One region of the Oceanobacillus kimchii X50 genome, then DNA from elsewhere that is predicted to be linked to it. Evidence: riboswitches for the same ligand, from Rfam matches in the RefSeq annotation. Region 1 holds a riboswitch; each other region holds the start of a gene.

Region 1 (8,322 bases):
AAAATCTTCCATCATATACTCCCCCTCCATATTTTCTGATCATTATTTTGTACCATAGAAGATAAATGATGATGATTCTTCACTTGCCTCTTTTAATTCCCAATCTCCATAACATTTAACATCAGAAAATCCTGATTTTTCTAAGGCAACCTTTACTTCTTTTTGATTACGAAATCGCAATTGCAGTTTTTCACGTTGGATAACCTCTCCAGACTTAACACTTTTTACAGTTTCATAGAACGTAAATATTTGTTTTTCGTCCATTCCATCGTATTCGGTCCAAATTTCTAATTCTTCTCCTGTCTTAGGATGTGTTGCAACATCGGGTGTTTTATCTGCCATCCATTTTTTCCACACTTCAGCCTTTGGATTACGTGTATCAAATATGAAAGAACCGCCTTCTTTCAATGAACGAAAAACATCACTTGTTACTTGCTCCCAATCCACATCTGTAAGAAACACTTGCGCAACATTTGCAGTCATAATCACCACATCATATGTGTTTGTCTTTAGATCCCCACTATCTCCAATAATCCATTCAACTTGATTGGATGTTTGTTTCGTCTTAGCAAGCTCAATTGCTTCTTTATTTGGATCGATTGCGGTTATATCAAATCCTGCTTTAGCAAAATGTAAGGTGAGCCTTCCTGTTCCACAACCTAGATCAGCTAGATTTTTCCCTTTTATCTCTTTTAATAGGGAAAGAAAAAATGTATCGTCTTCACCAAACCTATTTAATTGATCATAAACTAGCGGAATCATATATTACCTCGCTTTACTGTCTTTTTAGTCTCTTACCGAAAATCACAAATGCTTTTCCATCTTCATTTGGATAAAATTGCTCTTTTACTAGTTCCCAATGCTGGTTCTTATAAAATTGTATAGCAGTCATATTATCTTGTTGTGTTGTCAAAATTGCTGTAGTTGTTTTGGCACCTTTTAACAGACTGTCTAATAATTCTCTTCCATATCCTAACTTTCGATAATATGAGTCCACGATTATTTCAACAACTTCATAGCAGTTGGAGAACCAATCTTGATACTCCTGTTGATTCAGATGATTAGCAATAAGATCATGGTAATATTGACCTTTCAATGAAAAATAACCATAAGCAAAACCAATTAACTTATTTTCTTCCGATAGAATCATATGCCCTTGAAAACCATCATAGTCCATATGTTTCTTTATTCGTTGGAATATCCCTTCAGAATCTTGTCTCCAAACTTTACTATATAATGTGGAAATTAAGTTAACATCCTCTTCACTATGTATTGATTTAAAGTTTATTTGCATACCAGTCACCTCCAACAGACTACACTCCATTTTATCATTCAATTCAGAAAAATACATAATTCTCATTCATTTAATAATATATAATATCAATTAGGGGTGTGATTGTATATGAAGATTTTTAGAATAATGATAAATTACATCAGTATAATATTTATGTTAGTATTTTCCAGTTCTTGTGATAGCACTTCTATTAATAACATTCGAAATGCCAAATTTAAAACTCAGGATAGCCTTATTGGAAATATACAGACGATAAACAATGATATTGCTATTGTTAAAGTAACTAAAGGGTCAATTTTAAATTCTGGAAATCAAGTAACTGTTGATTTATCTGTAGAAGAAGAAATTACTTTTGAAGTAAGTGATAAAGTTGAAGTCGGATTTACTGGAGAAGTCAGAGAGATTGGTCCGCCAGTCGGAATAGACACTATCTATGTAAAAGTAATTGATAATTAAGTAATTTGCTATGAGTAATACATTTGATGTAAAAATGGAATAAAAAAACCTCGCAAATGCGAGGATAAAGTTTGTATCAAAATATAAAGTTAAAAATTCTCCCAATGAATGGCACTTTTACCAGCATGTGGGTGATCATTAAATTGAAGCTTAAAGTATTCGTATTCTAACTCTGCGGTAGTAAGCTCATAAAGATGTTTGTTCCCTTTTTTAAAATGATTAGATGCAATTAATTTCTCAATTAATTCGTTTTTTCTTCTTTCTGATTCATCTTCATTCCAGAAAGCCATATTTAAATCCTCCTCTTCTATAAGTATGATCATGGCAAAGATAAGAAGAGAGAATTTGTATATTACGATAACCTCAACTTATCTTTCAAGCTAATGCTTGCAGGATTTAGCACAGACAGATGCACTCTGTTGCTGAGGTTTCAACGGGCCAGTCCCTCCACCTCTCTTGATAAGTATATTTTTATAAACTTAATTATAAACTCATTAATCCGATTTGTCTACTGCGATTTAATTCTGCAATCTATATATCATAAATTGATTTGTTTCATTCATTTTTCTATGATAGGTGATATCGATTACTAATCCAGTTTACTGCTTCTGTAAGATTCTCTGCAACAAAATCAAGTTCAATTTCTTTTAGTTTTTCAAAATGGTCATGAAGCGTTGACATTCCTGCCCCTGTTTTTACTAATATCTTTACTGAATTTGTTTTGGAAGCTGCTACCATATCACTCCATCTATCGCCAATTACAACACAGTTATTTAAATTTAACTGATATTTATAAGTAGCTTCTTTTAACATACCAGTACTAGGTTTTCGGCATTTACAGCCTTCTTTATGATGATGTGGACATAGAAATACATCATCAAAACCAAATCCCATTAATTCTTTATAGAAATCTTCTTTACTCGCCTCTCCCAATGAAATACCTGGTTGATTGGTAAATGAAAACACTTGAACAAATTGTTTAAGATAATCTATATTCTTTTTCGAATTCGTAAACAACTTAAAGTCATCTGGATAATGTACCTTATCATCTCCACCAATGGTTCCATCCCTATCTAAAAACACTGCTTCAAGCTTTTTGTTTATCATGACTCCCTCATCCCAAAAATGGAAGAAATATTTAAAGTAACCGTTAAAGCCAATAGTATTGCAGATATCAAAACTGTGCTACCTGAAACATCCATTAAAGCTGACCAATCCTGAATTTTCACGAGGTGATGCTGATAAAATAACTGAAAACATATTGCAATAGAACATGCACTTAGACTTACTAACATTAGAATAATTTTTTTCAATTTATGTTTATGTGTGGATAATAGATTGATAACGGGAAGAATTAATGCTATTATCCCTAATATTACACTTGCTAGATTCAATAGTGCCATTGCTAGTTTTCCCCCTTTTATTAAATAGACGTAGATTTATTTATAATAGACGCAAAATTTTAATAAATACTCAATTTAGATTATTGTAGAACTTTATAGCTATTTAAGGAGAGCCGAAAATGAAATTCACTTTAGAAATCATCCGGATACTCATAATTTTTGGTCTATTGGGATTTATTTTCAATAAAGCTATTATGTTTATCTATTCATCCATCGGTATTCAATTAGATAATTATTATGGAGGATTAATTGCTGGTATTGGTATCATTATTTCTATTTTTGTATTATATCGGAACAAATTACAATTCTCTGGATTTTATAAAAGTGATAAAAATTTAAATTTTCAAAAACAGTTAGTACTTTTTTAATATCAATTTCTATCATCATGTTAGTCATTGCCCCATACTTACCATAAGTTGTAATATGTGTTTGGTTACCTTTTGGATTAAATCCTTTAAAACTCAGAATAAATAATCAATAATTATTATCTTTCTCCTTATGATCAATTTATGTATAATTAACCTTTGATATATTAGCTAACGAAGATTAATCATAAGGAGAAACACCATGCAACGTATTTCAAATTCGACAAAACAGCGTTATTATACATTTCTATTAATTTTAGCGATTCTTTTCATAGCTTCAACACTACGGTCCCCCATCACTTCCGTTGGCCCATTAATTCCAATATTTAGAAATGAATTAGAGGTAACAAATGCCATGATCGGTTTAATTAACACATTACCTTTAATAGCATTTGGAATTTTTTCTTCATTTGTTCCTACTCTATCTAGAAAACTAGGAATGGAAATTACGTTATTAATGGCAATGGTAGTATTATCCATAGGTATATATATTCGATCAATTGGTGATATATCCATGTTGCTATTCGGCACACTGCTTCTGGGGATAGCAATATCGGTGGGAAATGTACTAATGCCAGGACTAATCAAATCAAGCTTCCCATATCGTATCGGACTTATGACTGGTATTTATTCTGTAACCATGAATTTATTTGGAGCGCTGGCTTCAGGAATATCTGTCCCTATTACTTCCTTTCCTTCATTGGATTGGCGCAACGCAATGCAAGTATGGAGCGTCATTTCCTTGATTGCCGTAATTATATTATTATTACGACTACCCATGATTCGTTCATCACGGAAAAAGGTGTTTGTAGATGTAAAGAGCCAACCTCCTACTGCATTATTCAAGTCGAAAATAGCTTGGGCAGTAACATTCTTTATGGGTTTTCAATCATTCATTCCGTATAGTCTGTTTACTTGGCTTCCAGATATCTTATTAGCAAAAGGATTTTCTGAAAGTGACGCAGGTTGGTTTATTGCAATTTTACAGATGGGAATTATTCCAACGACATTTGTCGCGCCAATCATTGCAGGGAAAATGAATGATCAACGAATAATTGGATGTATCGCAGGACTTCTATTTTTTAGTGGACTGTTTGGAATAACATTTACATCATCAACTAACTTAATTATAGCTTTCTTATTGTTAACTGGAGTCGGTGCCGGGACAGCATTTAGTTTAGCGATGATGTTTTTTGTTCTTCGTACAGAAACAGTGGCTCAATCTTCACAACTATCAAGTATGGCACAATCGGTCGGCTATATGGTCGCTGCACTTGGACCATTACTACTTGGTTTCATCTCAGAATGGACCAATGGATGGACTATTCCTTTGGTTATTTTAATGATTGTTGCTTTATGTATAGCAATACTCGGAACCATCGCGGGGAAAAACGAAAAGATTAAATTTGAATAAATAATGAATGGAACTACCTTCCTTTGAAGCGGAAGGTAGTTCTTTTACTTAAGCAAACGGATTATCACCCTACCAATCAATGAGCTACCAGATTTCCATGTAACGTCTAATTCCGGGCGCTCATCTTGTCTATTAGCTACCATTCTGCTTTGACCCTTCTGATTTCGGGCACTCATCTCGCTTATGAGGTACCTTATTTCTCTATTCCTTCTGATTCTGGGCGTTCATCTCGCCTATGAGTTACCATACTTTCCTGCACCCTCTAATTCCGGGCACTCATCTCGCCTATGAGGTACCTTTGGATAAGCTACACTAAATCGGACAGATAAAATGAGGGCTTGTAAACTTATATTAATAACTGAAGCATACTACTATGGACGGAGCTCATTTCACTTCTCTTGAACATCTTGTTCTTGAACTTAATGATTATTTTCATTGGTGTAATAACATTCGAATTCATGGAACGCTAGGTTATTTAAAGTGAAATTTAAACATCTCATCTACCCCTATAATTTTTTGTCCATTTTAGTGTTGACATACCAATGCTTATTTTTTCTTTGAAAAATACCTAGTATGTTTCTTACTATCTTAACTGTATATATACAAATTCTGTTTTGATCTTTTTGAATGTCGCTTCAGCCACCGCGTTGTCAAAGGGGGACAAATGTTAAAGGTGAAGAAATTACTGATTTTACAGGTGTAACTTACAAATCATCCACTAATGCAGTAGCATTACTTAGTACAGATGGTCAATATTATTTTAAATACTTCTTGAATAACGACTTCTTCAATGACCGTAATCAACGATTCTTTTAATTTTTCTCTCTTATTGGCCAATTAAAATAGCGGGTGTAAAACCCAATGAGACTGTGTCCAGAGTTAATTTATTCTCTCATTTTTATAATTAGTAAATTACTGTGAAAAAAAATATTAATCAAAGACAAAATCTATAATCATTGTATTAGATTCTCTAAAAATATACTTTCTATAACAAATAATAAATTTTAAAAAACGAGGTAATTAGCTATTTTTTATAGTAAATATAGTCTGTATTTATTGGATTTTATTTAGTATAAACTAACCAGAATGTTTAATATATGAATAAATGATTATTTTTAAGTAAGCGTTTTCGTGATAAGGTTTAGATATTATTTTAAAAAGGAGGGATGATGTAGGACTTTGTGGATAAGCAGACTAAATATAAAATCTTAAAAGGGTGTGGAAGAATTGATTAGAAAAAATGTAAAAATCTTTTTATTAAGTCTTATTGTTATATTGTCTTTAGGTTTGTCTTTTCAGTCTGTCTCTGCGAGTACTCCTGATTTCAGTATGACCGGGTTTGCTACATTTGATGGTGGCACAACCGGCGGTGAAGGAGGAGATACTGTAACTGTTTCCACTGGTGACCAAATCATTCAAGCCTTAAAGGATAAAGACGATAACACTCCATTAAAAATTTATGTAGATGGAACGATCACACCTGATAATACTTCGGATAGTAAAATCAATATCAAAGATGTTTCCGATGTATCGATTGTTGGAGTTGGAACGAATGGCGAATTTGACGGTATCGGCATTAAAGTATGGCGGGCAGATAATGTGATCATTCGAAATCTCACAATTCACGAAGTAAGAGCTGGTGATAAAGACGCTATTAGTATTGAAGGACCATCTAATAATATCTGGGTAGACCATAATGAGCTATATGCAGATTTAAATGTGGACAAAGATTATTATGACGGGTTATTTGATGTAAAGAAAAATGCACATAATATTACCTTCTCCTGGAACTATGTCCATGACAGCTGGAAAGCGATGTTAATGGGCTCTTCCGATAGTGATGATGGAGATCGTAACATCACTTTCCATCATAACCATTTTCAAAATTTGAATTCACGTGTTCCTGCTTTCCGTTATGGAGAAGGGCACCTTTACAATAATTATTTCGAAGGGATCATTGATACCGGTATTAATGCACGGATGGGTGCAGAATTGCTTGTAGAAAATAATGTCTTCGAAAATTCTAAGGATCCTTTAGGTTATTGGTACAGCGACGAACCTGGCTATTGGAATGTTTCCAACAACTTGTATATAAATAGCACAGGAAGTCAGCCAACTACTTCAACAACCACTTACACTGTATCCTATAATTACAATTTAACTCCTGTACAAGATGTCAAAGCAATGGTTTCTCAGTTTGCGGGTGTTGGAATAGTTCAGCCTTAAGGATACAAAAAAGGTCCAGTTATGTAGTGCACCCCAAAAGTTAGAGTGAAAATCTAACTTTTGGGGTGTTTATTGTAAAGGTGTAACTGGACAATTTGTTCTTTAAACTGACCTTAACTAATCTGTACAACTAAGTGTAACTATCCAGGGCAGTTAGAAAATCAATTGACTCACTCTTTAACTCTATGATAGATTGGTTGAATTTTGTTCATCGTAACGCCTTGTTGTTTATATTTTAAAATGAATATCCCGCACAATAACAAAACAATAAATCCTAAAATTAAGGCTAAGTTAGAATCCCATTCTGAAATTAAACCTGATAAAAGCGTACCCATAATTGTAGCAACTCCACTAAGTACAATGATTGCACTGAAGTTAATAATAATATTCCTAACGATGAAATCATCAGCAGACTACTTAATAGGTACAACCAATTGATTCTTTTAAATCTTGGCATGATTAGTACACCTATAATATTCCCTATTCCCGCGCACGAAAGCAATATACCTATTGAAGTTTCCGTAAAATGAAGTGCTGTTTTTGCATGTATAATAATCGTCAGCTCTATAAATACAGTTGTAAATCCAAGTACGACAGCAGAAATAGTGGAAACGATCTGTGAATCATTCGCATAAAGATAATCGACACCTTCTCTAGCTTCGTTTATAAAGTTTTTGAGCTTCTCTTTTCTATTCATAATAACTTTTTGGTTGATATTTTCATTACGATATTTCACTAAAGAAATAATAATCATACAAAAAAGAATTAAAATTCCACAAATAACTAAAGTAATGCTCGGTCCATATGTAGCTAAAATCACCCCACCTAGTGCAGGACCAATAAATGTAACGATAGCATCAGCAGCCTCTAATAAATTATTTGCACTTAATAATCGGTCCCTACTAACAATTTTGGGGACCATTGCTGCCAATGTAATACGCAACATCAGTTCTACAAACCCCATAAGGAAAAGTATGATTCCAATGATGCCCAAACTAGAGTCTTCAATAGTGATCAAACATGCTAATAGAAATAATAACATGGCATATATCAGGTTACATATAGTTGAAATTAGCACCAGATTCCTTTTTTCAACCCATGTACCTAGAGGAATTGAAAAGAGTATGGAACTAATTCGTTGAGATAAAAGTACAAAAGATGTTA
Region 2 (8,322 bases), 620 kb from region 1:
GTTTTCTTTATATATCATTCGTTTAAGTAAATACCTGTCTCAGCCTCTTTGCTTTTTTCTATAGTACATTGAAACTTGCAACAATAGGAGGTCATACAGTTTGAACTTTGAATTAGATAAAAACATTCAATCTTTAAAAGAAAACGTTCGAAACTTTATTCAAACAGAGGTAGAGCAGGTCGCTGATGATATTGAACAAAAAAATAGAATCCCCGAACGAATAATTGAATTATCAAAAGAAATGGGGTTATTTGGTTTAAGTATCCCTGAACACTACGGTGGAATAGGGATTGGAATGATAGGAAAGTGTGCATTATATGAAGAAATTGGAGCAACGCATAATGGATATACGACTCTAATCGGAGCTCATACTGGAATTGGTACTGTTGGAATAGTGGAAATGGGGAATGAAGAACAAAAGCAAAAATACTTGCCTTCCATGGCAAGTGGAGAAAAATTAGGTGCATTTGCGCTAACTGAACCTGAAGCTGGATCGAACGCAAGTGCATTAAAAACTTCTGCCGTTAAAAAGGGAGATAAATATATATTAAATGGAATAAAACATTACATTACCAATGCCACAGAAGCAGAAGTGTTTACTGTGATGGCAGTTACAGATCCAACGAAAGGAGCAAAAGGCATCTCTTCTTTTATTGTAGAAAAGAGAGCTCCGGGATTTCATATAGGAGCGATTGAAGAAAAAATGGGTCTGAGAGGTTCTCACTCAGCGGAAATAATTTTAGAGAATTGTGAAGTGCCTGCGGAAAATTTACTAGGTGAAGAAGGTCAGGGGTATGTAAATGCCTTAAAAATTTTAACCAATGGTCGTGCTGGTTTGGCAGCTCGGAATTTAGGTTCAAGCCAAAAGTTATTAGATATGTCGACTACTTATGCAATTGAAAGAAAACAATTCGGTAAGTCGATTATTGAACACCAAGCAGTTGCACACATGTTAGCTGAAATGGCTGTAGAGATAGAGGCATTACGGGCTTTGACTTATAAAGTGGCATGGATGGTTGACAATGGAGAAAATGTAATTAAGGAAGCAGCGATGTTAAAACTGTATGGTTCGGAAGTATACAACCGAGTAGCAGATAAAGCAGTTCAAGTTCATGGAGGGATTGGATATATTTCAGATTTTCCTGTGGAACGATTTTATAGAGATGCGCGAATTACACGAATTTATGAAGGAACATCGGAAATTCAGAAGAATATTATTGCTGGACAATTAAAGAAACATTATAGCTAAGGGCAAGTTGTAGGGAGGTATAGGTATGGACGATCCGATAGTTATTGTCAGTGCAACTAGAACACCAATTGGAGCATATGGTAAATCATTGAAAAATGTATCTTCTGGTCATCTAGCAAGTCATGTGATTAAAGAAGTGCTACAAAGAGTTTATATGCCAGCTGATCACGTAGATGAGGTTATTTTAGGAGAAGTAAGACAAACGACGGAATCATCGAATATTGCTAGAGTAGCAGCGCTAAGAGCGGGTATCCCTGAACAAGTGACTGCTTTTACAGTAAATAGATTATGTGCATCTGGAATCCAGGCAGTGACATCTGGAGTACAACAAATTCTTAGTAATCAAGCTGATATTGTCATAGCGGGTGGGACAGAGAGTATGAGCCGTTCTCCAATATACTTACGAAATACTAGATTTGGAGGAGATCGAACAACCATTGTCGATTCTAATTTAGAAGCAGGACAACAACCTCAAGAAATCTATGGTAAGAATCTATCTATGGGTATTACAGCTGAGAATGTTGCTAGAAAATATAATATATCAAGAGAAGATCAAGATGCATTTGCGATAGAAAGTCAGCGCAGAGCAAAAAAAGCTATAGAAAGTGGACGGTTTAAAGATGAAATAGCTCCTATTGAGGTTGTGGAAAAGAAACAGATATCTATATTTGAAGTAGATGAATATCCTCGATTTGATACATCTCTAGAGAAACTAGCAAATCTTAATCCAGTATTTGAAGCAGGTGGGACGGTGACTGCTGGTAATGCTTGCGGCAGAAATGATGGTGCCTCAGCTTTGGTTATTATGAAAGAATCACATGCCAAACATCTTGGCTTGCAACCACTCGCAAGAATCGTAGATTGGAGTACAGCGGGTGTTTCCCCTGAAATAATGGGAATTGGCCCAGTACCGGCAGTCAAACAACTACTTAAACGAAATCAAAAAACAATCCAAGACATAGATTTACTAGAATTGAATGAAGCTTTCGCTTCTCAATCCGTTGCTGTTATTCGTGAACTAGGTTTGGATCATGAAAAAGTAAATGTTAATGGAGGGGCGATTGCGTTAGGTCATCCGGTCGGTGCTACGGGCACCCGGATAATTACGACATTAATCTATGAACTAATAAAAAGAAAACAGCAATATGGTATAGCAACTTTATGCGCTGGTGGCGGCCAAGGAATGGCAATATTGATCGAACAGTGCTAAGTTATTTTGCAGTATCAGGATAAGTTGATTTGATATGGAAAAGTGATTGTTTAATTAAACGACGTAAGATATCAAGATTAATATCACTGAGTTTGTTAATATAAACACACGATTTTCCGGTAGTGTATTTACCTAAAGCTGTCATTAATTCACTATCTTGAACAATATCTGTTGCGAGATAGAGACTAATTTTTGATTTTCTGGGAGAGTATCCTACTATTAAAAATTCTCCGGAGTGGCCAGAAGCGTATTTATAATTGTATTTTCCAAAGCCAATAATACTTGTTCCCCACATTTTTGCTGGATACTCAGTAGATTCGGTAAATATATCTAATAGTTTATAAGCATCTTCTTTCTTTTGAAGATGATCAACACTTTCGATGAATTGAATAACACTGTTTTCTGTTTCTTTTGTTTTTAGTTCATACATTTTCATCACTCCTAATCCTATGATTGATAATAGTATAACAAATATTTACAATATATTTTTGATTTAGATTGCAACTGGCAGTTTTTTATCAGGCACGGCATCACTCACTAGGAAATCATTTAAAAAATAATAAATGAATAATTTAAATTTCCTATTGATTATTTTATGGTTATCATATAAGATATTAAAAAGTTAATTTTTAAAAAATTAAATATAGTTAGACTTATCAAGAGAGACGGAGGGATTGGCCCGATGAAGTCTCAGCAACCAGCCTTATAAGGTATGGTGCTAATTCCAATAGGCTTATATGCCTTAAAGATAAGAAGAACAATGTAGGTTAACCCTTCTTCTTACTTTTAGAAGAAGGGTTTTTGTTTGTAAAAATAATGAAGGAGGAGATTATGATGAAGCGTAGTTTAAAAAGACGTTTGCAAGAAGGTACGGTAATAGTAGGAGAAGGATATTTATTTGAATTAGAGAGGAGAGGGTATTTACAGGCAGGTTCGTTTGTACCAGAAGTAGCACTTGCGAACCCGGATGCTTTAAAACAAACGTATCGTGATTTTATGAATGCTGGTTCGGATGTTGTATTAGCATTTACATACAATGCACATCGAGAAAAAATGCGCATTATTGGCAAGGAAAAATTATTAGAACCATTGAATAGAAGTGCTATTCGTTTAGCAAAGGAAGTAGCGAAAGAGCATCCATTGGAAGAAGCATTAGTTGCAGGAAATATATCTAATACAAATATCTTTGACCCTTATGATGAATCAAGCAAATCTAAAGTTAGAGAGATGTTCGCTGAAATGGCTCAGTGGAGTAAAGAAGAAGATGTTGATTTTATTAATGGTGAAACATTTTATTATCATGAAGAAGCAGAAATTGCTTTGGAAGAAATATTGAAAAAAGACTTGCCAGCTGTCATTACACTAGGGTTAATGGGAGAAAACATTTTAAGGGATGGCTATACGGTAGAGGAATCTTGTAAAATATTATCGGAAAAGGGAGCACTTGTAGTTGGAATGAATTGTTTCCGAGGTCCAGATACGATGCAACCTTATATTGCAAAAATTAGAAAGCATGTAGACGGTTATGTAGGAGCATTACCCATTCCATATCGTACATCAGATGAGCATCCGACATTTTTTAATTTACCTGATGGTGGTTGTAGTTGCCATTTGCCTACTGAAACAACTTTTCCAACTGCTTTAGATCCACTGTACCATAACCGTTATGAATTAGCAGAGTGGGCAAAAGAAGCAAAGGGGATTGGTGTTAATTATATTGGGTTATGTTGTGGAGCATCTCCAGCAATGCTTAGAGCTGTTGCAGAGGCAGTCGGTAAGGAGACCATTAATTCTCCCTATTCTCCTAATATGGAGAAGCATTTCTTGTTTGGGAAAGATAAAACATTAAAAGAACATAATGTAGGCTATCGATTTAAGGCATAACAAATCTTATATTGATGTTAAATCTCCTATACTATTCATTTAGATACAGTTGGAGAAGTACGAACCTCATTGTTATAAAACCAAGTAATCTTATTTGAATAATTATAAGGAGGAGAATTTAATGAGAAGTAAGTTAATGAGTATAGCTTTAGTGATAATAATAAGTAGTTTAATAGCAGCATGTGGATCTGATTCAAGTGCAGCAGATGGAAAGCCTGATAAGATTCGGTTAGATTATGCGTATTATTCACCAACAAGCCTTGTATTAAAAGAACAAGGATGGTTAGAAGAAGCCTTAGAAGATGAAGGAATAGGTGTGGAGTGGGTACTAAGTCAAGGTAGTAATAAGGCTTTAGAATTTTTAACAAGTGATAGTATTGATTTTGGTTCTTCTGCAGGATCTGCAGCGCTTGTTTCTAAAGCCAAGGGTTCTCCAATTCAAAATGTATATATTTATTCTCAACCAGAGTGGACAGCTTTAGTTGCTGATTCTGAGTCAGGAATCCAATCGGTAGAAGAATTAAAAGGAAAAAAAGTGGCTGCCACGTTAGGTACGGATCCATATATTTTTCTACTACGGGCTTTAAATGAAGCTGGATTAACAGCGGCTGACTTAGAAATTGTCAATTTACAACATGGTGATGGAGCGGTTGCTTTGTCTAAAGGTTCCGTAGATGCATGGGCGGGGCTAGATCCACATATGGCTCGAGCCGAATTAGAATCTGATGCAACCTTGTTTTATCGAAATAAAGAATTTAACACATATGGTTTTTTAAACGTGCGAGAAGATTTTGCAGAAGAATATCCAGATTATGTTCATGTTGTGATTGAAGCGTATGAAAAAGCAAGAGAGTGGACAATAGATAATCCAGAAGCAGCTGCACAGATTTTATCTGAAGAAGCAGAGATGTCACTAGATGTAGCGAAACAGACTTTAGAGAGGAATGATTTTTCCAATTCCATTCCTGGAGATGAGCATCGAGATACGTTAAGAAATTCAGCAGAGGTTCTTCTAGAGGGAGAAGTTATTGAAGCTGATACGGACATTGAGAAGGTTGTAAATGAACTTGTCCAACCATCATTTATAGAAGAGCTAAATAAATAATTAGAGGTGGCTGTCTTGTCTAAGGTGTCTGAAGAAGTTATTAATTGGGATAAAAATAAGTTTAAGAGAAACAAATCATTTTTGTCATATGAAGTAATTTGGATGGGAAGTATTATTCCTATTTTGCTATTAATTGTCTGGGAAGTGTTAAGTAGATTTGGTTACTTTCCTACGTATTTATTACCTGCACCAACGACAGTTGTTGGTACGATCATCAATCTTGCTGAAGATGGATCTTTATGGGGGCATGTAGGTATTACCTTATATAGAGTATTTGCTGGATTTTTTCTAGGTACTGCTGCCGCTCTTATGCTCGGTGGACTCGTAGGTTTGTATAGAAAAGCAGAATTGTTATTTGATCCATTAATACAAGCTTTTCGGGCTATTCCTTCTTTAGCTTGGGTTCCGTTATTTATTCTGTGGATGGGAATTGGTGAAGTTTCTAAAATTACCATGATTAGTGTCGGCGTCTTCTTTCCAGTGTATTTAAATATCATAAGTGGTATCACAGGCGTTGATCGAAAGTTGATTGAAGTTGGTAAAATGAATCGATTGTCTACCTTTCAACTTGTCCGAAGAATTATATTACCCGCATCGTTACCTTCTTTTCTTACAGGTCTTCGAAGTGGGTTAGGACTTGGATGGATGTTTGTTGTAGCTGCTGAATTAATGGGCGCAAGTCAAGGTTTAGGATATTTATTGATTGCAGGTCAAAACACACTATCTCCTGAAACGATTTTAGCTAGTATATTGTTATTTGCATTCATTGGAAAAGGTACAGACTGGATTTTGAAAAAACTAGAAAGTCGAACATTACATTGGCAAGATCGAATCGTAAAGTCTTAAAAATAAAGGAGGATGGGTCGTGAGTTTGGAACTAAAAGAAGTAAGTCGAACTTTTAATGGTACCCCTGCAATAAATAATATATCGTTTCGAACAAAATCCGGAGAAATTGTAGGACTACTCGGAACAAGTGGCTGTGGAAAAAGTACCATTTTACGTTCAATTGCTGGGTTGGATACCAGGTACTATGGAGAAATTACCATTAACCAAAAACGAACAAAGGGAATACAAGCATCGATAGGTTATATATTTCAAGAGCCGAGGTTATTACCATGGTTAAATGTTATGGAAAATGTAACATTTGGATTAACAGGTAAAAAAATAAATAAAAAGCAACGAGGTTTAGATTATTTGAAAAGTGTTGGACTCTCTCAAAAGGAGAACCTTTATCCAAAGCAACTTTCAGGTGGTATGGCTCAACGTGTAGCAATAGCTCGAGCTCTAGTCACTTCTCCAGAGATTCTATTACTAGATGAACCTTTTAGTGCATTAGACGCATTTACGAAAATGCAATTACAAGATTTATTATTGTCTATATGGAGTAAGTATCAAACAACAATGGTACTGGTGACTCATGATATTGATGAAGCTCTGTTTTTATGTGATAGAATACTAATTTTACGTGGACAGCCTGGAACGGTGGCTGCAGAAATTGTATTGGAACAATCAAAACCTAGATTAAGAGGTAGTCAAGAGATGGCAACTTTAAAGGCAGAAATTTTGGAAATCCTTCAACTTGAACGTGGAGAAGAAAAGAGTATACAAGAAAAAAGATATACGGTGTAATAATTAATGTAGTGAACTGAAAAAATCGAAAAATCCATACGTGACTTTCTACGGGCGGTTGTCAGCTTACTCGTTTCTTTGTTTTTCCTCCCGTAGAGATTACGTATATCTTCAACATTCCTTTCGTTCTGTTCTAAGCTCAAAACTTGAGGTGTTTTTCGTTGTTTTGTTATTTTTTTAATGATTTTCTATTTCATATCTTCCTGCCTCTATATCGGATTGCAATGAAGATAGATAATTTTTTAATTCTAAATCCTGGATACTGCCCAGTTCACTCCATTTGAAATTAAAAGGCTCTTCATCAATAAGCATGGCAAGCCAGATATCCCCGTTACTTCGGTAAGTAGCAATTAATTTGTACTTTGAAGTGTAGGGAGGAATCTTAAATGACATTCCTCATCATTCCTCGCTAATTAAGTTGTATATCTAATCTTATATCGGTAATTATTTAAGGATATCAACTAAATTGAATAAATAATTAGGTATTTACGCCTAATTATTTATTTGGGGATGAATATATTATAATGAATTCCTTACATAGGACCCCATTGAATGAGAACTCCTATTATCAAAGCTATTATTGCAATTACTAGCCAGACAAGAAATAGAGGGAAAACCCATTTTAACCATTTTGTATAAGGTACTTTAGCTACAGCAAGACTAGCCATTAGAATTCCTGACGTAGGAAAGATTAAATTAGTCAGCCCATCCCCAAATTGATACGATTGAACTGCAACTTGTCTAGTGACTCCAATCATATCAGCTAATGGAGTTAGAAGCGGCATTGCTATCATTGCTTGTCCACTACCTGAATTTACTAAAAAGTTAAGCAATGAATTTGAAATAAACATACCAATTGCTGAAAATACTGGTATTAAATTTTCAAGAGGTACTGATAATGCATATACAATTGTATCAATAATCATTGCTTCTTCTAATATAACAATAACTGACCTCGCTAACCCTACCACTAAGGCTCCGTAAATAAGGTTTTTAGCCCCATGTAAAAATGTTTCAGCTAGAGTATTATAATGCATTCCTGCAATAATTCCAGAACCAAGTGCAATAAATATAAAGAAGGCAGACATATGATTTATCGTCCACTCGAGTTGAATAGACCCATAAACGAAAAAGCTTAGACAAAGAGCCACAAAAATTAATATTAATTGATGCCTCTTCGTGAAAGGAGCATTTAAACTATCCATCTCATTCGTTGCTTCGTAAGTTCCTACTATACTTAACTC
Region 3 (8,322 bases), 1.9 Mb from region 1:
CATCTTCAATATATTTCATGATTAATTTTTCCTGCGGTACATCTCGAATAATCATGACCTGATGATCTTTTTTCCCTTGGAAAGGGTCAATACTATGAGAACCATAATGGTATTCTAACTTCCCAATTATCAATCCCTCTCTTAATTCCAAGTGACATTTTGCTCGTAATGGAGCTTTGATAAGTTCATCAGATAGTTGCTCATCCATATCAATATCACCAACGCGTTGAAGTGAAGGCATAACTTCAGATAGGAATGTATCAGTTTGTTCTTTTGGTACATCAAAATTCATATCTTCAAATCGGAACTTTTCCATCTGTTGTAAAACTGGAATTTGCTCATAGGTTGGAAAATAAAAGATTCCTTGCTGAAACAGAATATTATATAAAGGAAAAAAGATAGTCTCTTTTAATTCAGACATAGACAGAACAACATGCTCATCTTGTTTTGTTATATAAAATTGAAAGGGAAGTTCAGCCTCTTGCAATTGTATATCCTTATACTGGCTCACATTATCAACAATATAAAAATTACGATCTACAAGCTTAAATAATAAATCTTTCACTACATAAGGTGGAATAGTTACATACCTTCTATCTGTACTTTTCCCCCCAAATGTATAGCTATCATACAATTCTTCGTTCTTACAAAGATCATGCAATATACGAAGGATCTCCATATCCGCTTCAGCAAAAGAATGTATGGACGGTTCATAAGTAAACTTCTTCGTAAATGAAAACGGTTCTTGATCCTGTACCGCATCTAAAAAAGAAGCTACATTTCGAACGACATAACGATGTTGTTCTCCCGTTTTTATTTCTAACTGTAATCGTCGATCATACGTCCAGCTTCCTATATACTCTACCGACATTTCTGATTTAGAATAATTCTCTTCTTCTACAGCATCTAACGGGGTTAAAATATTACTCATCGCTTCAATAAACCTGCTCGAGCGATAAAAATTTGGTTGTCTTATGGACGTACCTCCATTTTTTTCTATAGCTGTTATAGCAATTAATGTTGCTACAATATGCTTACAAGAACCAAATGTTTCAAAAGCAGGACAATCACAAAATGTATCAATGGAACCTTTCTCCATATCAGTTAAACCAATTTCAACAAAATAATCCTCTGAACCTTGTACTGTCGCAGTCCAAACATTATGGTTACGATCAAATACAACGTCTTTTACTTGGTCATTTTTATAATAGGTTAATCCCCGCTTATAAAATGCAGAAGGAAATAGTTTTTGAATATCAATATCTTTAATACTTTTCAAAGCTTATTAACCCACCTTTTTTGACCGATTTCTTCTATTATATAGTAAAAATACCCATTTTTATACGAATTACGCAAGTTTCTCTTTCGATTTAAGCACTATGAAAATATAAATAAGCATTGAAATTACAATTGATCCTGCTGCAGTTAAGTAAATCGAAGCATAGTTAAACCAGGAAGCAATTTGTCCAAACAAAATTGCGCCAATCCCTACTCCCAAATCAAATGAAGAGAAAAACGTTGCATTAGCCATTCCTTTCCGATCATTAGGTGCTTTATTTACAGCCCATGCTTGTAAAGCTGGTTGGACCGCTCCGAATCCTAATCCAAAACATCCAGCTGCCGTCAATAGAATAGCCGTACTAGGTAACCAAGATAACAGCAACATGGAAACAAAAATCAATACTGCTGCTGGTAAAAATATATATTTATGTCCTTTCCGGTCATAAATTCGACCAGAAAATGTACGAGATATCATAATAAAAATAGCAAAAATCAAGAAATACAAATGAATGCCTTCTACTCCTTTTTCCATTGCATGTAAGGGTAAGAATGTAGCAATTCCTCCAAATGCAAATGTAATAAAAAATAAGAGAATGGAAGGTTGTATAGCAGATTTTTCAAACACATCAAATCGAGCTACTTGTGTTTTATGCGGTGATAAATTCACTTTTTTATAGTGAATTTTCAAGGCAAATAATAATGCAATTAAACCAAATACTGCACAAAATAAAAATAACTGACTAAACGAAATAATACCAGCTAATGTTAATCCTAGGGATGGACCAAATGCTAATGCAATATTTCCTGATAAACCAAAATAACCCATACCTTCGCCTCGACGCTTTGGCGGTATAAGATCAGTTGCAACAGTTCCACCGGCAGTTGTAGAAAATCCCCAGCCGATTCCTTGGACAATACGAATAATGACAAGTAATACAAGACTTGCTGTAAATGCATAAGCTCCCACAGATATGACAAAAATGCCTAAGCCTAACAAATAAACAAATCCTCTTCCCTTCGATTCTAAAGCATGCCCTGCATAGGGACGAATCAGTAATGCTGAAAATGTAAATATACCAACAATAATACCGACCATTTGATCACTACCGCCAAGTTCTTTTACAAATAATGGAATCGTTGGTAATGTCATCTGGAATCCTAGGAAAATAAAAAAATTCGCTATCCAAATAAATAGAAAGTCCCTAGACCAAATTTTCTCTTTACCCAAGTCAGTTTTAGTATTTACTTCTTGCACCATAAAAAAACTTCCCTCTATGTTTAGTTAGATTACGATGTTATTATACAAGAATTTTTTAATAATTAAAATCAATCGACTCTCCTAATTTTAGAGTTACTAATTATTCGGTTTATGAAATATCTAACAAAAAAACGAGCAATCATTTTGTCTTGTTACCAAGATCCAAATCATTGCTCGTTATCTCTACATCTTCTCTTTTACTACTTAACTTTTAGTTGTTCTAATTCTCTTTCTAAAAATTTCGCAACTTCTAACATTCCGTAAGTTCCATAGTTTTCTTCTGCTTCTGAATTATAATTTGTGTTGGTATTAATATCGTACGTAAAAATATTTCCATTCGCATCTTCTATAAATTCGATTCCAGCGATTTGAATATCATTTGCTGCTAAAACTTTCTCGTATTGTTCTATTATTGGGTGATTAAATCCTTCCCGAACTTGAAATTTTGCAGGTTTTTCAGGTTCTTCTCCAGCTGGACAAAATAAGTCTTCCACAGAACAAGCATCTGCTGGACATAGCTCAAATCCTTCTGAAGTATCCACCTTCACAGCATATACAAATTTCCCATCTACAAACTCACAACGTGTAATATAAGATTCTGGAGATACAATATATTCTTGCAATAACGTTATACCATCTATCGGTTCTTCAAAATTACTACTATTCACATACGATTGAAGAGCTTGCGTTGATCGGAATAATTGTACACCTAATCCCTTTCCTGCTCGGTTATGCTTGGTAATAAAACTTTTTCCTTCAAATTGTTCTGCTGCTTTTAAGATATTCTCTTTTCCAACTGCTGCAGCTGTTTTTGGCGTTTTTACACCAAACCTCTCAAGTTCCAAGTATTGTTGAACTTTACTTACTTCCAATTGTAGGGCACGGCTACCATTAATAACCTTTCTTCCATGAAACTCTAACCACGCTAACACAGCATTTGTAAACTCTGGCGCAAAACGATTTCCTCTTGTATGAGAGGATGCGCTCATGCGATTATAAAATATTCCCTCTGGTGGTTCACTCAGTAAATCTATATGTCCTTCTTGAAGTAACCAATCTTCATAAGGAAGTTCTAAATCATTAAATCGTTTTATAAGATGTTCTGTCCATTCCATATTTTCATGTAAAACATAAATTTTACTCATTATCATGACTCCTTTAGTGTAACGTAGATGTCTTCTTTCTTAATTCTTCTACTTTCGGCATCACTTGCTTAGCAAATCGTTCCAACTCTTCCAATTGAGGGGAGCATTGTAGTAATAGCTGATCCAAACCAACTTTCTCATATTCTATTATTCTTTCTGCAATTTGTTCAGGTGTTCCTACAAGATTCGGACGTAACCCTCTGTTCGAAACAGAATAATCTTTTATTTGTAATTGTTGTTCTAATTGGGATTTAGAAGTAAAATCTTTCATTCCTGCATATCCTTTTTCGTCTTTTATTGATGTAATTCTTTCCAACTCTTGTAATGCTTCTTCCTCAGAGTCTCTACATATCACGTAGGCAGCCATACTAAATGATTGCAATGCTTCCTTATCGAGATTATTTCTCCGATTTTTCATATTACCTATTTTTTCTTGAATTTCTTCTACTGTTCCACCATGCATCACATATGCATCGCATAAAGTAGAAATTACTTGCTTCCCTTTTTCACTTTCTCCCCCAGCATATAGAATTGGATTCGGTTGTTGAATAGGTTTTGGTGCTAACTTCGTATTCTCTACCTGATAAAATTTCCCGTAGTAAGAGAAGGTACCTTCCGACCAAAGTCCTTTTAAAACCTCTAGGAATTCGATTGTTCTATCGTACCGCTCATCATGTTCAGTGAAGTCTCCACCATATTGTTTCGCTTCTTCTGACCACCATCCAGAAACAACATTTAGCGTGAATCTTCCTCCACTTAATTGGTCAATATTAGCAGCCATTTTCGCAATTACTGCTGGATTGTGATATATCGGTCTAACCGCTGTCATAATTTCAATTTTATTTGTTACAGCAGCTAACCCAGCTGCTGTTGTCCAAGCTTCTAAAGAATTCGCTTCTATCCCTTTAATATCATTTAAATATAATTCAGCAATTAATGTCGTATCATAGCCCCATTCCTCAGCATGCTGAATTACCTGTTTCGCATATTCAAACGTAGGAGGCATCTGCTCATCTTCTACATTACGAAGCCAACCTCCAAAAATCGGCAACCAAAAACCATACTTCATTTTCATCCCCCATGTCTATAGTTGTAATAATACTAAAAAAGCCCTTTCCTTAGATAAGAAAAGAGCTCTGTCACCGTCTTCTCTTATCTACCAAGCATAAAAATGCTTGATGGATTTGGCACAGTATTCAAACTAGAACCTGTTGCCGAGGCTTCTGTGGGCCATGTCCCTCCACCTCTCAGGATAAGATATTTCATTATTTAGTTTGTTTCAACGATAATAATACAAGCTGATAGAATTGTCAATTAAATTTCCTCACAAAACAAAGTTGACTTATCGGGATTGATATATTAGAATATATAAAAAATTAATACATCTTATCAAGAGAAGCCGAGGGACCTGGCCCGTTGACGCTTCAGCAACCTCTAATTTCATTAGAAAGGTGCTACCTCCAGCAAGTTATATTTCTTGAAAGATAAGAGCCCAGATTAAAAAAAATCCGCGACGCTCTTATTTGTTAAGCTTATCGCGGGTTTTCTTATATTCTAATTTATTTTCAAAGGAGATAGGTAAAATGAACAACATTGTGACATTGTCCGGCAGCCCCTCCGAACTATCTAGGTCAGAAAAGGTCTTACATTATTTAGGTGATCAACTAATCCAACAGAAATTTTCTGTAACCCATATTTCTGTTAAAGATGTGCCGTATGAAGATTTATTTACAGGGAATTTTCAAAGTGCGGCTATTAAGAATATAACCCAAAAAATCCAAGTGGCAGATGGTGTCATCGTTGGTTCTCCTGTCTATAAAGGAGCATATTCGGGTGTTTTGAAAGCTTTAATTGATCTATTGCCCCAGGATGCACTTAAACACACACCAGTCTTACCAATTATGACAGGGGGCAGCCCTGCACATTTATTAGCGGTTGAGTACACATTAAAACCTGTTCTCGCAACTTTAAAAGCACATAACCTCAAAGGATTATATTTTTTAGATGAACAAATAGATAAACAACACGAAATCCCTATTATCGATAATAATATCTTACAACGAGCAAAGAAACAGGTGGACTATTTTGCACAAATGGTTGAAGGAACTTCGACACAAGCATTAACAACTTATTGAGGAGACTTTAATCAATGAATAAACGAATTTCTTTAACGTTTTTGATACGATGTATCAATACTGGTCTATGGAGACATACCCAGGACCAATCTCATATATACAAATACAGTCTTCCACCAAACACAATTATAATAAAGTAGAAAAGAGACTAGGAACATTTATTCTTTGTCCTAGTCTCTTAAAGTTTAAGAATGGAATTAATTATTCTCCTATTACACCACACGCAATACGATCTCCTGCGTCACCAGATGGTTGAGACCTATAATCATCTGGACCGGAATGAATCATTAATGAGGTTCCTTGCTCTGTATACAATGTATTCTCCGTATCAGCTTGTAAAGTCACCATTGGAGCATCAACTTCTGCCTGAACGGTTCCGTCTTCATTTACGGTGATGTTCTCTAAATCACCTGCATGAGGTCCTTCTGGATGATTAAATCCGTGCTTAGCATTTGTTGGGTTATAATGCGAGCCAGCTGATTCAAAATCTGGCAATTCACATTTACCTACTTCATGAATATGAAAACCATGTTCTCCTGCTGGTAAATCTTCACCCTCTAATGAAATATGAACTCCTTCTTCACCTTCTGTTAATGTAGCTGTTCCAACAACTTGTCCTTCGTTATTTTCTAGTGAGACTAAAACCTCTTCCTCTGCAGTTGCATTCGATTCTACTGCTTCCTCACCCTTATCCTGATTTTCTTGCCCTGTTTGATCATCGTTACATGCTATCAGTAACAGGGTAATTAACATAAACGACAATACATATACCCATTGTTTTTTCACTATGTTTACTCCTTTCGTTGAAGATATGAATATATAATTATTACCTATATCTATCATTCACAACTTAGCTTAGATTTAAACGCGAAATTTGGCATAATATGTAATTGTAAAATCCATTATAATTATTTAAAAAACTCCCAAACTATTCGTTTGGGAGTTTTAGATTCCTATTTTAAGCAGCTACTGTTGTTTTATTTTGTTTCTGTTTTCTATTTTTCCAAGTTTGTTTCATATATGGCATTACCCAACGATCTAATCCGTATTTACCAGCATTTGCTCCAGCTACGATGATGAAGATTGTCAGTAACACCATCTGTGCATTGGTGCTGACTGTTCCACTAAATAAGAATGCGAAGTTCATGGTGATACCCATTAAAGCAGCGAAGTTTGTGAATAATCCAAGAATTAATGCTATACCTACTAATACTTCTCCCCACATTACTAAAACTGTAAATAAATCGGCATTTGGTAGAGCAACTGCTTCTAAAAAGGCACCCCACCAAGCTTGAACTGTTGGATGTTCACCACCAGTTTGAGCAACAGCTCCTTGCAAGAATCCACTCGCATCAAATTCTCCCCCCATTAATTTACCTAAACCACTGGTTAACCAAACATAACCTATATACACTCGAATAATTGTCCATAACCCTGCAGCTACTTTATGATTTCTAATAAAATTCATCATTGCCTTTTCACTCCTTATTTGGAATTAAATGAATTAATAACATTTGTTCAACATTTCACATATTGTTTTATAGGATATCCTTATCACACTTTTATAATAGCACCTTCTTGTTATTGGAACCACATTTTGTGAATGTTTTCACATATTAGTAACAAAGTAGTGAATACTTTTTGAACAATTAAAATTAAATTGAAACTTTTCACATAAGTAAAGCGTACTTATACTATCGATGAATAAATTCAATCAAGGAGGTAATTGAATGGAGCCTTTATTACATGTTCATAACTTGAAAAAGTCTTTTAAAGATAAACAAGCTTTAAAAGGAATTTCATTCGAAGTTCACCGTGGTGAAATCATGGCTATTCTTGGTCCTAATGGTGCAGGAAAATCTACTACAATTCGTAATATTATGGGAATTATGTACCCTGATAGTGGAACTGTTCAGTTTAATTATAATGGGAAAGGAATACCTAAAAATAAAATCGGATATTTACCTGAAGAGAGAGGATTGTACAAAAATGTAAAAGTCATGGATATTCTATTATATTTAGCAGATTTAAAGGATTATCCAATTCAACAAGCAAAAGAAAGAGTACTTTATTACTTAAAAAAATTTGATTTAGAAGGAAAAGAAAATGTATCTATAGAAGAATTGTCCAAGGGGATGGGACAAAAAGTACAATTCATTGGTTCAATTATCCATGAACCTGATTTATTAATTTTAGATGAACCTTTTTCAGGATTGGATCCGGTCAGTCAGGACATTTTTAAAGACGAGATCTCACAACTTGCCGCTAACGGAACAGCAATCTTACTTTCCTCTCACCAAATGAATTTGGTAGAAGAAATGTGTGATCGATTGTTTATGATCCAAAACGGACAAAAAGTAATATATGGTACATTAGATGATGTGAAAAAACAATATGCTAACTTTAAATGTACAATTTCAGGGAAAAATAGCACTGAACAGCTACAAACAATTCCTAACGTTGACCGAATTGAACAAAATGGAGATACGACTATTCTCCATCT
Region 4 (8,322 bases), 1.8 Mb from region 1:
CAAATTGCTTTACTTTGTAAATGCGTAGGAAGATTTCTACTTGCCATGGCAATAACAATTGCATTGTCCGCGCTGAGTAAGATATTAATAAGGAGTATTTGTATAACTATTTCAATTAATTCCAACTTACTCCTCCTTTCAAAAAGTCCAAGCTTTTTTTCAATATATGATGAAAGGGAGGAGGGTTAGAACGTAATGATTAAAATTTTGTATTTCACTAACCAGTAAAATAGAAATGTTGGCGATAACTGTTTATATTTCCCTCAACTTCGCTAAGTTATAGGTTTGGTAAATGAATTAAGTGGAGAGATGTTACTAAAGAGTTGGGGTATAACAAACAGTTTTGTAAAAGAGTCATAAAAGGATATTTTATGTAAAATCCGAATGTTAGCTGTTCTGATTTTCATTACAGACGAACACTTTTTGTAGGCACGGCTTCATCTAACTTGAAAAGAGGAACACTTTTCAAGTGGTTTTTCAAGCTCAGTTATTCTGAGCAAGAGTCGCCGTCTTCCATTACAATCAAAGCCAAGTTATTGCTATAATCTGAACAAGATAGTTTTTAAATGAAACTTAACAATTATGAAATTGAGACAAAAAGATGGATGACAGAATAAGCGTAAGAAATATACGGAGACTCCTTGAAAATCAAAAATCGATTTTCTGCGTGCGATGCAATGCTGTCGAAGTATTCCTTGTCCTGTGGGAGTGAGGCATAGGCGAGACCCCGGAATACGAAGTATCCGGAGGTTCACCAGCCGCCCACATAAAGCGGAGTATATTTCTGAAGCGGGTTATTATTCATTCGGATTTGTCTTTTGAATATATACTTTGTCACAATACTTTTCTCATTGTTTTTCTGCTAGTCCTTGTTCATGTGATTGACGTACTCTTTGAAGGAGTTCGCTATCAGTTAATAAACGGTATCCTGTAGAAGCTAGAGCTTTAGCTCCTGTTATAATAGCTTCGTTACCTGCAGCAGATTTTGCGGCTTCTCGAAACTCAACTGTATGGCCAATTAAATTATCTTCGCCAATTTTAATATGACCATGTGCGGTAGGTACTTCATAGCTAATATTACCAGCATCTGTAGAGCCTTTGCCTTTCTTTTTCTCTGTGATTACTGTTTCACCTTGCTTTTCTAACTCTTTCTTTAAAACATTGTCTAGTGTATTCGTAAGCACAAAATCTTTTACTTCATTTTGGAATCGCTCCACTTTGACAGTTGAACCAGTGGCAAGTGCTGCGCCTTTTGCAATAGCACGAACTTTTTCAGCGGTTTCCTCTGTTTTGCTCCAAGATTCGGCTCTAATATAAAAGCGAGCTGCTGCATATTCCGGTATAATATTTGGGGCATCTCCACCATGAGTGATAATGCCATGAATGCGAACATCACTAGGCAGTTGTTGGCGTAGTGCATTAATTCCGTTAAATAATTGAATAACAGCGTCTAATGCATTAATTCCTTCTTCTGGTGCTCCAGATGCGTGAGCGGGCTTTCCGTAGAAATGGAATTCTAATGGGTCTACTGCTAATGTTTCACTTGTTAAACTTGTTTTTCCTGATGGATGGAGCATAAGTGCCACATCGATATTTTTTAGCAAACCATGTTTTACAAAGCTCCCTTTAGCACTTCCGTTTGGTCCCCCTTCCTCGGCTGGTGTGCCTAGCACTACTACACGACCTGCAGTTTCTGAAAGGGATTCAGCTAAGCCAATAGCTGCTGCGATACTTGTTGTACCAATGATATTGTGCCCACAAGCATGCCCGATTCCTGGTAGTGCATCGTATTCTGCGAGAAAGGCAATCGTTGGGCCTTCTATGCCACTATCTTTGGATGCAAAAAAGGATGTCTTATGTCCTGCAACTGCTGATTCAACAGTGAAACCTGCATCTGTTAGTGTTTGTATAAGTTTCGAACTTGCAAAAAATTCCTCATTACCAATCTCTGGTTGCGCGTGAATGTCCTGACTAATTTGAATATATTTGTCTTTATTATCCTCGATATTTTGAAAGATAGCTTCTTGATGTGATTGAACGATACTCATAATTATTCCCTCCTCAGGTATAAATGTTATTTTTTTAACTGTTCAAAGGCTTTATCTAACTGTTCTTGCGTTAATTTCACTAAGAATGAACCGCCGTTTGTATCATCTTTAATTGCTTGTTCGATATCCTCTTCTTGATAAAGTTCTACGATACGCTGGTATACTTCATTATCTTTGTCTTCTGCTCGAGTTGCGATAATATTGACATAAGGGTGTGTTGCCTCTCCATTTGCGTCTTCAATATAAATAGGATCTTCACCTGGTTCAAAGCCTGCTTGACCAGCTACACCATTGTTGATTACGGATGCAGCAACATCTGGCAATACATGGGCAGTTTGTTGTGCCGTCATCGGAATAATTTCTAAATTCAATGGGTTCTCGTCTATTTGCGAAGGGTCACCGAACATTCCAAAATTATCACTTAATGTAAGTAGGCCTGCGCTCTCTAGTACTCGCAAGGAGCGAGCTTGGTTAGATGGATCATCTGGAATGGCAATTTTGTCTCCTTCTTTCAATTCAGAAACATCACTGATCTTTTCGGAATATAATCCAATTGGTGCAAGAACAGTAGATCCAATGGGAACAATGTCTTCACCACTTTCCTTCACATATTGCCCTAAGAAAGCAATGTGTTGGAAAGCATTGATATCAATATCTCCCTGAGCTAAGGCGTTGTTCGGCAATGTATAATCAGCAAACTCGATAAGTTCGATGTTGATTCCTTCTTCTGCTGCTTTTTCTTTAAGAAGGGGCCATTGAACTCCATCGGCACCATTCACTCCAATTTTTACAGTCACTTCTTCATCTCCAGCTTTGGCCTCATCACTTCCGCAAGCTGCCAAAAATAATATAAAACTTAATAATGCTAGTAAAATAAATGATTTTCTCATGTGAAATTCCTCCTAATAGGTGTCAATTAACGACGCATAATTTTTTTGGAAATAGTGTTACCAAGCCATTGAGCTAGCTGAACCATAACAATAAGTATGATTACAGTCACAAGCATAACGCTGCCGTCGAATCGCTGATATCCATATGTCATCGCGATATGTCCAAGACCACCGCCGCCAACTGTACCTGCCACAGCAGAGAAGTCGATTAACGAAATAGATACAAATGTAAGTCCAAGGATTAATGGTCCTAGCGCTTCTGGAATTAATACAGTGAAAATGATCTTTATTGGACTGGCCCCCATGGCTTTAGCGGCTTCAATAACTCCAGGGTCAATACTTACAAGATTATTTTCTACAACTCTTGCAATGGTAAAACTAGCAACAATTGTCATTGGGAAAATTGCAGCAGCAGTGCCTATTGTGGTACCAATGACGAGTCTTGTAACTTGTGAGATTGCTACTAGAAAAATGATAAATGGGATTGGACGAATGATATTAATAATAAAGTTCAGTACGTTAAAGATAATCTTGTTTTCTAGTATGTTGTTTTCACGAGTTACAAATAGCAATAAACCCATGCATATACCTAGAATGGAACCAAAAAATAATGTTGCTGCGACCATGAGTAATGTTTCTCCTGTTGCCTCTACAATTCGTGGCCAAAATGTACTCCAATCAACCCCCATGTGTATACACCTCCTCCATATCAACAATCGTTTCTAATTCATGAATAACCAGTTGTACTTGCTGTTCATCTCCTTCAAAAGAGACAATGAGATTTCCGAATAATTTTTCTTGTAGTTCACGCACGGATCCATATACAATATTAAAGTCGATGTTATGTTTGCGTGTTGTACTTGATAAGATGGGATCAGTGGCTCTTTCACCTTTGAACAAAACACGATAAAGATTACCTCCTCCAGCTTCCGTCCACTCTTTTAGTACTTTTTCAGACGGAAGTTCTTGTTGAACCGAACGAATAAATCGTTTTGTTGTTTCGTGAGAAGGATTTGTAAAAGTATCAAACACATTTCCACTCTCAATGACTTTACCTTCTTCCATCACAGCCACTTTGTTACATATTGACTGAATAACTCCCATTTCATGAGTGATAAGTAGAATGGTTATACCTAAATCTCGATTTACTCTTTTTAATAGTTTCAAGATATCTGATGTTGTATTTGGATCTAAAGCAGAAGTCGCTTCATCACAAATTAAAATATCGGGTGATGTAGCCAGTGCCCTTGCAATCCCAACACGTTGTTTTTGTCCACCTGATAACTGGTCTGGATAATCTTTTGCTTTATCGGATAATCCAACAAATTGTAGCAGTTCAGTAACTCTTTTATTTACTGAACTTTTTGATGTACCAGCAAGTTTGAGTGGATATGCAATATTTCCGGCGACTGTCCGTGATTGGAATAAATTGAAGTTCTGAAAAATCATTCCTATATTTCTTCTACGCTCTCGCAATTGCTTGGCGGATAATTTTCCAACATCTATTCCTTGGATGTGTACCGAGCCTTCGGTAGGACGCTCGAGCATATTTACCAATCGAAGCAAAGTGCTTTTTCCTGCGCCACTGAATCCGATGATTCCATAAATATCTCCTTTCTCAACCGTTATAGATACTTCTTTTACAGCTTCCACTTTTCTTTTTCCAAGTGTAAATATTTTTGTTACATTCTGAAATTCAATCATGTCTTAACCCCCACCAAGTGATGAAATAAAAAATCCCTCATTTCTTGAAAGACAAGAAATGAGGGATTCGTAACCATATGTATATATGTAGAAGCCATCGTTTCTCATCTTCCAAATGCTGGTTTGCATTTGCAGGAATTGGCACAGTATTCTTTAATATAAAGAATCCGCTGCCGAGATGTCATAGGGCCTGATCCCTCAATCTCTCTGGATAAGAAAAAACGTAAAATATTTAGTTGTTATATTGAAAGTAATTCTAGATGATAAAATAAATTAAGTCAATATGGTATTAAAAATAAAATTATTCTGATAAATAGTCCGAGTGTAGTAAATGAAGAAATTGTACTATTCATCTTCACTACGAAGTCTTGCATAGATACCATTTGTCCGGTTTAAATCAAGCTTGAGTCCAGCATATGGATTTGCGTGTAAATTTTCTTTAATCCATTCACGTAGAGCAGAAATAATATGTTTTGTTACAATTTCTTGCTTGCCATATACTGTGGTTATTTCTGCAGAGAAACCGGAATAATCATCATAAAAAAGTTCAACTTCCACTTCAGCTGGCTCAATTTTGCGTTGGCGAGCAATATATATACATACGGCAAGAATAATATCTTCCTCGGGAATGATTAGCTTCGTCACTTCCAAAGCTCCTCTTCATTTTGATGTTGATTTTGTAGTAATAACTTCTCTGCAAACTTCCTCATCACATAGGCTCCCTTTTCTATGAAGTCGGTCACTTTATTTTACTATAATTATGTCAAATTTATGAAGTGAAACGATTTTTTAGTAATAGGAAATATTTTCCGAACTAGTATATAAAGGTTCACAATTTATCGTATTCCGACAGTAAACATACTCTTCAATCGAGTGCAAAGTGAAGCCCAACTTAAGAGAGAAGCGTTCAATCCTGTACAGCGCTTTCCATGATAGAGAAAGTAGCTTGGTTACAGTTAATTCCTGCCATGCGACCATATGGGAGTGTTGCTTTCGGTTCACTATGCCCGAAACTTACATTATAAAGAACTGGTAGTTTCGATAGACCATTTTCTTTGAGTACATCTGTAATTACTTTTTTATACTCCTTGTAATAGGTTTCTCCATGCGGTTTCGCAAATATAATCCCATTCGCATTTTGAAGTATTCCTTGTGTAGCATAATTTTGTAACCATCGAGCGAGAAGCTCTGGTTTTGGCTCTTCTTCTGAAGTTTCGAAAAATAATATTGAATTTTTCCAATGGTGGATTTCTGGCCAAAGATTCGTGCCTTTTATACTTTCCATAGAGTCGATACATCCACCAATTAATCGTCCTTGGACAATACCTTCTCCTTGTAAAATTTCATATGATTTATTAGGGTAAGTCGTTCTTTTCGTGTCTTTATTTTTAATATTCCATTCTAGGAACTCACTTGTCCAATGCTCTGGTGGTTCGATATCTCCAATTATATTGTTCGAGAATAATGTGTTATGGATATGATTGATGGTATATGGATCCATTTCAACATTTTCAGCGAAATCCGTCATGATAGCAGGTCCATAAAAGGAAGATATCCCGGCCTTATAACAGAAAAAATGAGAAATTGTTGTATCCGAATATCCTAAGAATATTTTAGGATTTTTATGAATTACATCGAATTCAATATAGGGTAAAAGGCGAATACTATCTTCACCGCCTATGTTTGAAATAATTGCTTTTATTTCTGGATCTTCAAAAGCGTCCATTAGATCTTTTGCACGTGCTTCTGGATGCTCATGAAGATATGTTTCTCCTTTTAAACTATTAGGAGTAGGAATTACTTGTAAACCAAATACTTCTTCTAAACGTTTAACTCCTTGGTCATAACGCCATTGTAGATTCTCCTCACCAGCACCTCCCCATGAAAGGGAAATGGTTGCAACTTTATCTCCTGCTTTTAATTTTGGTGGTTTGATTAGCATTTGGATACAACTCCTTTTTATTTTGGGATTCTTGCATGTAATGTATTAATACCCCATTGAATGAAGTTTTGTTTCACTTTCTAATAACATATCGTATTCATATTTGTTTTACAAAGAAAGACGATAAATTTCTTTCACTCTGTTAGGCGAGCTATTTTTTTGAAGCAACCTTGTACTTTTATTAATCATTCGAAATGACTTGGTGCTTTACAGCAAATAACGCCGCCTGTGTGCGATCGGAAAGATCTAATTTCGATAAAATTTTATTTATATGCGTTTTTACTGTCTTTTCTGTAATAAATAATGAAATAGCGATTTCTTTATTACTTTTCCCTTTAGCAATTTCTTTTAATACTTCTGTTTCGCGATTGGTTAATGTATTTAAACGATACGAAGGATGATGAATAGAATTGACGGGCATTAAATGATTGGTAACTTTTGGATGTAGTTGAGTTTGCCCATCCATCAGAGAAATAATACTATTAATTAGATCATCTGGTTGAATATCCTTTAGTTGATATCCAGATGCACCGGCTTCTAACGCAGGTATAACATGATTTTGCTCTGAAAAGCTTGTGAGCATCAATATTTTTACTTCCGGAAATAAGGACCGGATTTTCCTTGTTGCCTCAATACCGTTCATAACGGGCATCATTATATCCATTAGGATGATATCGGGCTTGTGGGATTGTGTAAGTTCAATTGCTTCCTGTCCATTGGAAGCTTCACCGACAATTTTTATGGGAGGTTGTGTTTTTAAAAACATAACTAGACCACGTCGAACTACATGATGGTCATCTGCTATCAATACTTTAATCAAGTTTGATTTTCCTCCTTTAATAGTGGGATTGAAATTTGAATAAAAGTTCCCATCCCGACTTTTGATGTAAGCTGAAACTTGCCACCTATTTCTTCTGCACGTGATTGCATACTACGTAATCCCATGGTAGGCATCTCAAAATCTTTATCATAAAAGAAACCTGCGCCATTATCTGATATTGAAAGAATGATGTTTGATCCTTCTGTATTCATTTCAATGAAAATATCCTGTTGTCCAGAGTGCTTTTTACAGTTGGCCATTGCTTCTTGTCCAATTCTCCATAAAGCTTCTTCAACTTGTGGATCTATGGGTTCGATTCCACTCATCTTAGTATGAATATGTAAATCAAGTACTTTTGCATAATTAATGAACGAAGAGATTAAACCGTTTTCTAAAGCAGGGGGACGAAGCTGCTTTATGAATGTACGCATCTCGCTCAAGGCCTCTTGAGATAAATCTTGTATATATTGAAAGGTATCTTTTACTTCTGGTTGAGCTGTCATTTCTTGACCAGCTCTTGCAGTTAAACTTAATGAGAATAATAATTGATTAACAGAATCATGTAAGTCACGTGCAAGGCGGGTTCGTTCCGTATGAAGCGCAATATCTTGTTCTTTTTGGGTCAAATAAATTCGTTTTAATGCAGTTCCAATTTGATAGGCTATCGACTCTAGTAATGCTAGTTCTTGCTTGTGAAAGTGGGTTTTATTAGGAGAACCGACATTTAATATACCGAATCGTTCATTTCCTGCTTGTAAAGGAACGGTTGCATGATGAGTTAGTCCATCATTTTTAGGGTCGTTTTCTCGTAAAGCGGATTCAATTCGTTGACATTCAATAATGTTACTAGCTTTTGTTAATTCTCCCTTTCGATAACGATTGACACACCAACAACTTTTCTTTTTCATCCGATAACAG

Evidence for each region. Region 1 has a riboswitch for S-adenosylmethionine ahead of C794_RS06945 (Fur-regulated basic protein FbpA). Riboswitches for the same ligand answer to the same signal wherever they lie in the genome.
Region 2: it holds a riboswitch for S-adenosylmethionine, as region 1 does, so the genes downstream of both, C794_RS03810 (homocysteine S-methyltransferase family protein) here and C794_RS06945 (Fur-regulated basic protein FbpA) in region 1, are expected to answer to the same signal.
Region 3: it holds a riboswitch for S-adenosylmethionine, as region 1 does, so the genes downstream of both, C794_RS16635 (LLM class flavin-dependent oxidoreductase) here and C794_RS06945 (Fur-regulated basic protein FbpA) in region 1, are expected to answer to the same signal.
Region 4: it holds a riboswitch for S-adenosylmethionine, as region 1 does, so the genes downstream of both, C794_RS17135 (methionine ABC transporter ATP-binding protein) here and C794_RS06945 (Fur-regulated basic protein FbpA) in region 1, are expected to answer to the same signal.

Annotation. Positions count from the first base shown of each region.
Region 1 is NZ_CM001792.1:1,299,123-1,307,444, reverse strand. Features, by position in the region: gene C794_RS06965 (HIT domain-containing protein) at 1-15, opposite strand, end outside; gene C794_RS06960 (class I SAM-dependent methyltransferase) at 43-762, opposite strand; gene C794_RS06955 (GNAT family N-acetyltransferase) at 776-1,294, opposite strand; gene C794_RS06950 (hypothetical protein) at 1,421-1,750, shown strand; gene C794_RS06945 (Fur-regulated basic protein FbpA) at 1,840-2,040, opposite strand; SAM riboswitch class I at 2,116-2,216, opposite strand; gene C794_RS06940 (HAD-IIIA family hydrolase) at 2,318-2,857, opposite strand; gene C794_RS06935 (hypothetical protein) at 2,854-3,153, opposite strand; gene C794_RS19770 (hypothetical protein) at 3,273-3,521, shown strand; gene C794_RS06925 (CynX/NimT family MFS transporter) at 3,721-4,932, shown strand; gene C794_RS20375 (IS3 family transposase) at 5,291-5,416, shown strand; gene C794_RS20670 (hypothetical protein) at 5,560-5,748, shown strand; gene C794_RS06920 (pectate lyase family protein) at 6,160-7,158, shown strand; gene C794_RS06910 (MFS transporter) at 7,469-8,322, opposite strand, start outside.
Region 2 is NZ_CM001792.1:682,772-691,093, forward strand. Features, by position in the region: gene C794_RS03795 (acyl-CoA dehydrogenase family protein) at 101-1,249, shown strand; gene C794_RS03800 (thiolase family protein) at 1,275-2,459, shown strand; gene C794_RS03805 (DUF1801 domain-containing protein) at 2,461-2,889, opposite strand; SAM riboswitch class I at 3,110-3,214, shown strand; gene C794_RS03810 (homocysteine S-methyltransferase family protein) at 3,294-4,343, shown strand; gene C794_RS03815 (aliphatic sulfonate ABC transporter substrate-binding protein) at 4,465-5,448, shown strand; gene C794_RS03820 (ABC transporter permease) at 5,464-6,294, shown strand; gene C794_RS03825 (ABC transporter ATP-binding protein) at 6,314-7,078, shown strand; gene C794_RS03830 (hypothetical protein) at 7,256-7,471, opposite strand; gene C794_RS03835 (YfcC family protein) at 7,612-8,322, opposite strand, start outside.
Region 3 is NZ_CM001792.1:3,259,512-3,267,833, forward strand. Features, by position in the region: gene C794_RS16620 (DEAD/DEAH box helicase) at 1-1,279, opposite strand, end outside; gene C794_RS16625 (MFS transporter) at 1,349-2,539, opposite strand; gene C794_RS16630 (ATP-grasp domain-containing protein) at 2,740-3,684, opposite strand; gene C794_RS16635 (LLM class flavin-dependent oxidoreductase) at 3,698-4,753, opposite strand; SAM riboswitch class I at 4,834-4,943, opposite strand; SAM riboswitch class I at 5,068-5,175, shown strand; gene ssuE (NADPH-dependent FMN reductase) at 5,268-5,819, shown strand; gene C794_RS16645 (superoxide dismutase family protein) at 6,021-6,605, opposite strand; gene C794_RS16650 (DoxX family protein) at 6,778-7,290, opposite strand; gene C794_RS16655 (ABC transporter ATP-binding protein) at 7,550-8,322, shown strand, end outside.
Region 4 is NZ_CM001792.1:3,367,002-3,375,323, reverse strand. Features, by position in the region: gene C794_RS17155 (TerC family protein) at 1-125, opposite strand, end outside; gene C794_RS17150 (M20 family metallopeptidase) at 849-2,048, opposite strand; gene C794_RS17145 (MetQ/NlpA family ABC transporter substrate-binding protein) at 2,075-2,938, opposite strand; gene C794_RS17140 (methionine ABC transporter permease) at 2,965-3,627, opposite strand; gene C794_RS17135 (methionine ABC transporter ATP-binding protein) at 3,617-4,642, opposite strand; SAM riboswitch class I at 4,744-4,860, opposite strand; gene C794_RS17130 (YxcD family protein) at 4,988-5,287, opposite strand; gene C794_RS17125 (S66 family peptidase) at 5,550-6,584, opposite strand; gene C794_RS17120 (response regulator) at 6,766-7,404, opposite strand; gene C794_RS17115 (GAF domain-containing sensor histidine kinase) at 7,401-8,322, opposite strand, start outside.